DNA from 2 places in the Bacillus sp. N5-665 genome. Region 2 is predicted to be linked to the other one. Evidence: riboswitches for the same ligand, from Rfam matches in the RefSeq annotation. Region 2 holds a riboswitch; the other holds the start of a gene.
What was found. Region 2 has a riboswitch for S-adenosylmethionine ahead of MNO09_RS29855 (peptide ABC transporter substrate-binding protein). Riboswitches for the same ligand answer to the same signal wherever they lie in the genome.
Positions count from the first base shown of each region.

Region 1: linked by a shared signal. The riboswitch ahead of metK (methionine adenosyltransferase) and the one ahead of MNO09_RS29855 (peptide ABC transporter substrate-binding protein) in region 2 are both predicted to bind S-adenosylmethionine.

Region 1 is NZ_CP093325.1:694,033-698,645, reverse strand. It holds gene metK (methionine adenosyltransferase) at 1-1,105, opposite strand, end outside; SAM riboswitch class I at 1,275-1,396, opposite strand; gene pckA (phosphoenolpyruvate carboxykinase (ATP)) at 1,625-3,211, shown strand; gene MNO09_RS05940 (hypothetical protein) at 3,526-3,723, shown strand; gene MNO09_RS05935 (ATP synthase subunit I) at 3,838-4,221, opposite strand; gene MNO09_RS05930 (hypothetical protein) at 4,513-4,613, shown strand, end outside.
Region 2 is NZ_CP093325.1:5,327,541-5,332,153, reverse strand. It holds gene MNO09_RS29860 (peptide ABC transporter substrate-binding protein) at 1-1,060, opposite strand, end outside; gene MNO09_RS29855 (peptide ABC transporter substrate-binding protein) at 1,468-3,108, opposite strand; SAM riboswitch class I at 3,241-3,345, opposite strand; gene pgoN (glyoxal/methylglyoxal reductase) at 3,499-4,332, opposite strand; gene proC (pyrroline-5-carboxylate reductase) at 4,334-4,613, opposite strand, start outside.

The sequences.
Region 1 (4,613 bases), 890 kb from region 2:
TTTGTTTGTAAATTGGGCGACGTAAGTCTAGCATTTTAATAATACCAGCTGGGCGAAGATCGAAGTTGTTACGAACTAGTTCTACTAGTACGTCTTCAGATACTTTACCAGTGCCGAATGTATCAACTGAAATTGATACTGGTTGTGCTACACCGATTGCGTATGCAAGTTGTACTTCTGCTTTGTCAGCAAGACCAGCTGCTACGATGTTTTTCGCAACATAACGAGCTGCATATGCTGCAGAACGGTCAACTTTCGTTGCATCTTTACCAGAGAATGCACCGCCACCGTGGCGAGCGTATCCACCGTAAGTATCAACGATGATTTTACGTCCTGTTAAACCAGCATCACCTTGTGGTCCACCAATTACGAAGCGGCCAGTTGGATTAATGAAGAATTTCGTTTCTCCATCCATTAATTCTGCTGGAACTACAGCTTTAATTACATGCTCTTTTAAATCGCGATCGATTTCTTCCCATGTAACATCTGGATGATGCTGTGTAGAAATTACGATTGTATCTACACGTACAGGTTTACCATTTTCATCATACTCAACTGTAACTTGCGTTTTTCCATCCGGACGTAAGTATGATAATGTGTCATCTTTACGTACTTCAGTTAAACGGCGAGCTAATTTGTGAGCAAGCGAGATTGGAAGTGGCATTAATTCTTGTGTTTCATTACATGCGAAGCCAAACATTAAACCTTGGTCTCCCGCACCAATTGCCTCAATCTCAGCGTCAGTCATTAGACCTTCGCGTGCTTCTAGCGCTTGGTCAACACCCATAGCGATGTCAGCAGATTGCTCATCGATAGATGTTAAAACTGCACAAGTTTCTGCATCGAATCCATATTTTGCGCGTGTGTAACCAATGCCTTGAATTGTTTCACGAACGATTTTTGGAATATCTACGTAAGTAGAAGTCGTAATTTCCCCCGCTACCAATACTAAACCAGTTGTTACAGTTGTTTCACAAGCTACACGTGCATTTGCGTCCTTTGATAAGATCGCATCTAAAATTGAATCAGAAATTTGGTCACAAATTTTATCTGGATGTCCTTCAGTTACAGACTCAGATGTGAACAGATGACGTTTTTTTGTCATGTGGTAAACCTCCCTACAGTAATTGTATATATTGTACGGAACTCATCCTTAATTTGCCACAAACTGCGACATACATTTATTCTCCCACACAAGCATACAGAAAAACCTTTCCTACTTTACATAGAGGAAAGGTTTAATTTGCTACTTGCATACTGCTTTTTGCCCTTTGCTCTTATCGTTCGAGACCGTTAGCCTCGCACAGGTTTTAGCACCTATTCACCTGTATTTACCACTACAAATGAGGTTGCTGGGCTTCATCGGGCCTGTCCCTCCGCCAGCTCGGGATAAGAGAGTATCCGTCCCAACCTATACTAAAGAAATGATATTCATTTGTCAATTAATATTCACATTTTCCTGAAAGTTTTTCTCAATACGCCTGGAATGAAATATTAATAAGGAAATAATACATTCACACAAACAAAAAGAAATAAATAGTATACATTATTTATATAATTGTGTTATACTCTTGTTGGGGATTACGAGAAATATTTCATTAAATGAAAAGGATGGTATATAAATATGAGTACTGTGAATGTCCAAATTGGTTTACACGAATTATTGAACGGAAGCAATGCACAGATTCAACTAAGTGTTCCGCAATTAGTGGAAAAAGTATTAATGCGAAATGAAGGGAAATTAACTTCTACTGGTGCCGTTTCTGCTTCAACAGGAAAATATACAGGACGTTCTCCTAAAGATAAATTTATTGTGAAAGAAGCATCGGTTGCTGACAAAATTGCTTGGGGAGCAGTGAATCAGCCGATCTCTGAAGAACATTTTAATAAATTATATACTAAAGTTTTAGAATACTTAAAAGAAAAAGAAGAGTTATTCGTCTTCAATGGATTTGCAGGCGCTGACCGCAATTACCGCCTACCAATTCAAGTTATTAACGAATATGCATGGCACAATTTATTTGTACATCAATTATTTATTCGTCCAACTGAAGAAGAATTAACAACTCATGAATCAGAGTTCACAATTGTTTCTGCACCGAATTTCAAAGCTGATCCAGCTGTTGACGGTACAAACTCTGAAGCATTCATTATGGTTTCATTCGAAAAACGTATCGTACTAATTGGTGGTACAGAATACGCTGGAGAAATGAAAAAATCAATCTTCTCTATTATGAACTTCTTACTACCTGAACAAGATATTCTTTCTATGCATTGCTCTGCAAACGTAGGTGAAGAAGGCGACGTAGCACTATTCTTCGGTTTATCTGGAACAGGTAAAACAACATTATCTGCTGATCCACACCGTAAATTAATCGGTGATGATGAGCATGGTTGGTCTGATAACGGTGTATTCAATATTGAAGGCGGTTGCTACGCAAAATGTGTAAACCTTTCTCACGAGAAAGAACCACAAATTTTCGATGCAATCAAATTTGGATCTGTTTTAGAAAACGTTATCATTAATAACCAAACGCGTATCGCAGACTATAACGATACTACTTTAACAGAAAATACTCGTGCTGCATACCCTATGCATGCGATCGACAATATCGTACTGCCAAGTGTTGCTGGACACCCAAATACAATCATTTTCTTAACTGCTGATGCATCTGGCGTATTGCCTCCAATCAGTAAGTTATCAAAAGAACAAGCTATGTATCATTTCTTAAGTGGTTACACTAGTAAACTAGCAGGAACAGAGCGTGGTGTTACATCTCCGCAAGCAACATTCTCAACTTGCTTCGGTTCACCATTCTTACCACTTGATGCATCTCGCTATGCTGAAATGCTTGGTGAAAAAATCGAGAAACACGATGCGAAAGTATTCTTAGTAAACACTGGCTGGACTGGTGGCGAATACGGCATTGGTAAACGTATGAACTTAGGTTACACTCGTGCAATGATTCAAGCAGCATTAAGCGGCGAACTTGCGAAAACTGAAACAGCTAAACATGACATCTTCGGTCTTGAAGTTCCACTTCACGTACCAGGTGTACCTGACGAAGTGTTAATGCCTGAACAAACTTGGGCTGATAAAGCTGCTTATAAAGAGAAAGCAATCGAACTTGCAAGCGAATTCAAAGAGAACTTCAAAAAGTTCGACAGCGTTTCTGAAGATATTATTAACTTAGGCGGTCCAATCGCTTAAGTACAAACTTTCTGTTGGAATAACCCTTTTACTCATATGAATAAGTGTCGTGTAACCGTAAAGTTTCGCGTACTCACCGACAAAACCCAATGCGGCTTAACGGTTACACACACTTACATAAAAAAGAAGCTTACGTTTTTGACGTAAGCTTCTTTCTATATCTTATATAAAGTACAACTTTAATCTCTTCATCTGTGACTTAGCTCATAAAATTGCATACCAACATCTATAAACTTACTGAAAATTCATTTTATAATCATTCGTTTTATAGTTTTTTATGATAAAATTTACATATACAGGAAAGGAAGAGGGCTATGAAAAATTTTTCTCGTACAGGAAAAATATTATTCAGTTATGGAGCCATTCAAATGTTTTGGGGACTTGTGATGCTTAACGTTAATTTATTTGAGCATACAAGTGAAACGATAAAATACATTATTCTAATTACCGGAATATTTTGTTGTATTGTATCTAACTTTTTTAAAGAACCTGAGAGTCATACTACTAAGTGATTTCATGTTAACTTATTGGAAGCGGAAACCTATATTTTATGCAAAGTTACGCTTCCTATTGTACTATCCCCCGCCGGATCCTCTATTTCATCTAAAAAGAGGCTTTTTATCTTTTTAGCTCTTTGTTAATTCTTCCTCATCTTTCATACTATAGTAGCCTAAATTCACAACGATTAAGAAATAGCCACCCAGAATCCCTACTGCAAATGCCCACATAACCATATGATGTTCAATTTCGTACATAATAACAGCACCTAAAATAGCAGCTGCAAACCGATTAAACATACCGAGCGTCGGTGCTTTCGTTTTCTTTACGATACTATCTCCAAGCTTCTCAATTCTTCTCCCTAAAAGCCAAACACAATACATACTTACAATCAGTCCAATTCCAGCACCTAGAAAATGAGCTGAAAACGGCGTTAACATCCATCCTAGTAAAAGAAAACCTAGTAAATAATACGATTGAATTTTAAACGATCTTAATGACATACTAATCATGCTGTTCTCCTCTTCAGTAATTTTTATCTATCCAACAAAAGCTGTATAACTCATTTCTTTCGAGTTCATACTACTTAAAATTCATTTCACTCAAATTAAAAACAACATAAACAGTATGTTTATGTTGTTTGAATATTTTCAGGAAATAATATTATACAAGATTTTAAACATCATATTCTCATAATTTGTGACGTTTTTCCAAACATTTTTCGTCCATTTATGAAAAAAGTGATATCAATCTATGAACATACGGATATGATGTAATAAGTACACAAATAAAGGGGGCGTCTAATGATTTATTTTCTAATGGCTCTCATTCACCTCATTATCCCTGCACTTATTGGACTTTCATTGTATTGGTACACGAAGAATCATAGTATTTTCTACGCTGT
Region 2 (4,613 bases):
CGTTGCCTTCTGGACTTTTTGCAAATTTTGCAGGAACCATTCCTTCAGCTGGAACAGCGCCGTTATTTAAAATTGTTTCTACGTATGCTTTTTTATTCATTGCTCCGTTAATAGCAAGGCGTGCATGTTGATTTTTTAATGTTTCATTTTTTTGATTGAGTCGTAAAAATTGAATGCCAACTTCAGCGCGGTCTTTGAAATTTGGATCACCCTTATATTTATCAACAAACTCCGCAGTCAAAGCAACACGATCAATTTGTCCTGAATCGTATAAGTTAACTTCTGTAGACTTATCTTTAACGACATTGAAGTTGATTTCTTCTAATTTTACAGTTTTAGCATCCCAATAGTTAGGGTTCTTCTTCAATTGGAAGCTTTGCTCGTGTTTCCAGTTATCTAATGTGAAAGCACCGTTGTAAATTAAATGATTTGTTTCTAAACCATATTTATCGCCCTGAGATTTTAAGTAATCTTCATTAATTGGTAAGAATGTTGAGAATGTCGTTAAGCTTAAGAAGTAGGGAACAGGACGGTCTAGTTGTACTTCTAACGTTTTATCATCAAGAGCTTTGACCCCTAGTTGATCAATTGGTAATTGTTTCTGGCTTATTTGTTTCGCATTCTGTATATCGAAGAATAAGAATGCATATTCAGCTGCTGTATCAGGATTTACGGCACGTTGCCAAGCGAAGACAAAGTCCTTTGCTGTAACTGGAGTACCGTTTGACCATTTTGAATCACGCAGGTGGAATGTATATTTTGTTTTATCGGGACTAAGGTCAACCGACTCAGCAACACCAGGAATTGGTTTGTTATCTTCTCCCATTGCATATAAACCTTCAAAAACATTTCGCATTACGCTCATGGATTCCCCATCCGTTGCTTTTGCAACATCCATTGTTGGAATTTCTGAAGCGAATGATAAGTTAATTGCCTGCTTATCAGGTGCTTTATCATTTGCTTTCGCTCCGCTTGCATGATCTTTATTTCCCCCGCAAGCAGTTAGTAATAGACTTGCCCCTAAAACAGATGCAACAACAGGTACAACTTTTTTCTTCATTGTTCGTTCCTCCCTAAATGTGTTGTTCGTAACGTCGTAATGTCCACGTTTTGAAGTGTAGCTATAGAAGAAGAGAAAACCTATTATAGATATGTGTATGTAGGTAATCAGGTGTTCTATATGTATATACATGTTGAACTATAATCTATCGTTATATGTTTCAACGTAGTAGACGTTATATTTTGATGGTGAAATATTTCGTTTATTTGATTATTTAGAATATTAACACTGGAAATAACTATATGTCAATAATAAAAATAGATTGTTAATTTCTTAGAATAATATATTAAAAAAGCAGATTTCCTCGTATTAGGGAATCTGCTTTTCATATGTTTTGCTAAAAAAACAATTGGTGTGGGCTAATAATCAGTGGGGATGAAGAAAAACCCACTGATTAAAGTTTCGCTTTATTTTTCAATTTTTGCCCATTTGAAGTTTAATTGACCTGCAAAGTCTACTTGCACAATTCCTTTCACATAAGGACGCTCTAAATAAGATTCGCCTTTTTGGTAAAGAGGAGCGATAACAGAGTCTTTAAATAATATTTTCTCGGATGCTAGTAATGCTTCCCAGCGAGCTTTTTCATCACCAGCTAAAGTTGTTTTTACTTTTGCTATTGTTTCATCAAACTCCTTATTAGAGTAATGATCTAAGTTGTAAGGGTTATTCGTTGTAAATAGCTCAAGGAATGTAATTGGATCCGCAAAGTCAGGGCTCCAGCCGTCAATTCCAATTTCGTAGTCACCTTTTAATAAAAGTGAAACTTGTTGTTTACGTGGTTGCGGCTTTATATTTACCGTTAAGCCATCTAAATTCTTTTCTAGTTGTCCTTTTAAGAATTCACCAGTTTTCTTTTCAAGGTCACCGTCACTTGTTAATAGTTCTAACGTTATTTTTTCAGACCCAAGTTCTTGTTTTGCCTTTTTCCATAATTCTTGAGCAGATTTTGTATCAACCTTTGTTAAATCGCCGTTTGCAGCACGGAAATCTGTTCCGTCAGGTCCTTTTGCAAAGTTTTTCGGCACGAGACTAGAGGTTGGTGTAGAGCCGTCATTTAATAACGTATTTACAAAGGATTTTCGATCAATTGTTTGATCGATTGCTTGGCGTGCAGAAACGTTTTGAAGTACTTTGTTTTGTTGATTCATACGTAGAAACTGTACCCCTACGTTTGGCCGTTCTTTAAAGTTAGCATCCTTTTTATATTTATCAACGAAGTCAGATGTTAGTTTGATACGATCTAATTGTTTTGACTCGAATAAATTTACTTCTGTAGATTTTTCTTTTACGACGTTAAAATTGATTTCTTCCAGTTTGACAGTATCTTTATCCCAATAGGTAGGGTTTTTCTTGAATTTAAAGCTTTGTTCGTGCTTCCAATCGCTTAGTGTAAAAGCTCCGTTGTACAAGATTGTATTGTCTTCTAAAGCGTACTTATCACCTTGTGATTTAAAGAATTCCTCGTTAATTGGTAGAAATGTTGGGAACGCTGTTAAGCTAATAAAGTACGGAACAGGACGTTCTAATTCTACCTCAAACGTATGGTCATCAATTGCTTTTACACCAAGTTGATCGGCTGGAAGTTCTTTGTTGTTAATTTTTGTTGCATTTTTAATATCAAAGAATAGAAATGCATATTCAGAGGCTGTTGCTGGATCAACAGCTCTTTGCCAAGCGAAGACAAAATCTTTCGCTGTGACAGGAGTGCCGTTTGACCATTTTGAATCTCGTAAATGGAATGTGTATTTCGTTTTATCACCACTTACTTCATGAGATTTTGCAACACCAGGGACAGGTTTGTTACCTTCACTAAGATTATACAAACCTTCAAATACGTTTCTCATTACTTGACCAGAATCAGTATCTGTAGCACGAGCTGTATCCATTGTTCGTATTTCAGTAGGTGAAGATAAGTTCAAAACCTGTTTACTAGGCGCCTCGTCTTTTGCATTTGCTCCGCTTGCTTCATTTTTATAACTACCGCAACCAGTTAATAAAATACTTACTCCTACAACTGATGCAATACCGGGTACAAACTTCTTTTTCATTTGATTTTCCTCCTAAATAATTAAGTTTGGATGATGATGAGGGAAATGAAAAATAAAAAATCCCTCTTTTCATATTGAGAAAGAGGGATTTTTACGTACAAGTTATGCACCCGTATATAAACGAAGTCCCTCATTCTATCTTTCAAGCACAAAGCTTGCAGGAAGTGGCACAGTATTCAAAATGAACCTGTTGCCGAGGTTTCAAAGGGCCAGTCCCTCCACCTCTCTTGATACAATGAGTAAACGAATAAATTTTATTAATTTTTGTGTTTCTTTGATAATTCAAAATCTTACACCTCGGATAATGAAGTGTCAACCAATTGGAATATAGTTTAAATTTTCAGTTTTCTTCAACGGGAAAAACCACTGCATATGGCAGTGGTTTTTCTACTAGAAGTTAAAGTTATCTGGATCTGGACCAACGCGACGATCTTCATTTAGAGCTTGAATTGCTTTCATGTCATCAGCACTTAATTCAAAATCAAAGATATTTGCATTTTCAATAATGCGATGTTCTTTAATAGATTTAGGGATTGTTACAACTTCATTTTGTAAATCCCAGCGTAAAATAATTTGTGCAGTTGATTTATTATATTTTGTCGCAATGTCTTGTAATGTTGAGTTATCAAGTAGTTGTCCCTGCATTAATGGTGACCAAGCTTCAAGCTGGATGTTATGTTCTTTACAGAAAGCGTGTAATTCTTCTTGTGCTAAACGTGGGTGGTATTCCACTTGGTTGACCATTGGCTTAATTTCAGCGATTTCAAATACGTCTTGTAAGTGGTGAATGTGGAAATTACTCACACCGATAGCACGAACACGGCCATCTTTATAAAGTTTTTCTAACGCTTTCCATGATTCAGTATATTTCTCTTTTACAGGCCAATGTACTAAATATAAATCTAAATATTCTAGACCTAATTTCTCTAATGTAGTTTCAAATGCTTGAAGTGTCGTTTCATATCCTTGATCGCTATTCCATACTTTTGATGTAACAAATAATTCTTCACGTGAAACACCTGATTCACGAATCGCTTGTCCAACGCCTTCTTCGTTTTGATAGATTGCTGCAGTATCGATGCTGCGGTAGCCATTTTTAATTGCTGATTTTACAGAATCAATTACTTCTGAACCATCTTCTACTTTAAAAACACCTAAACCGAACCAAGGCATTTTCACACCGTTATGTAATGTTGTATAGTCTTTTAAACTTGTTAAACTCATATTATTTCCCCCTAGCTTTTTTGTTTGTTGCTTCTACTGCTTTTTGAATTGCCTCTGAAAAATTATATTCATATAAAGCTTTGAGACCTTCAGCTGTGGAACCACCTGGCGTTGTTACTTGTTCGCGGAGGTTAGCCGGATCTTGCGTTTGTTCAAGCATAGAAGCAGAGCCAGAAATCATTTGAATGACAAGGTGTTTTGCGGTTGCTTCATCGACGCCATAACTTTTTGTTGCTTCAATCAAGCTTTCAGCAAAGTAATAAAGGAAAGCAGGTGCACTT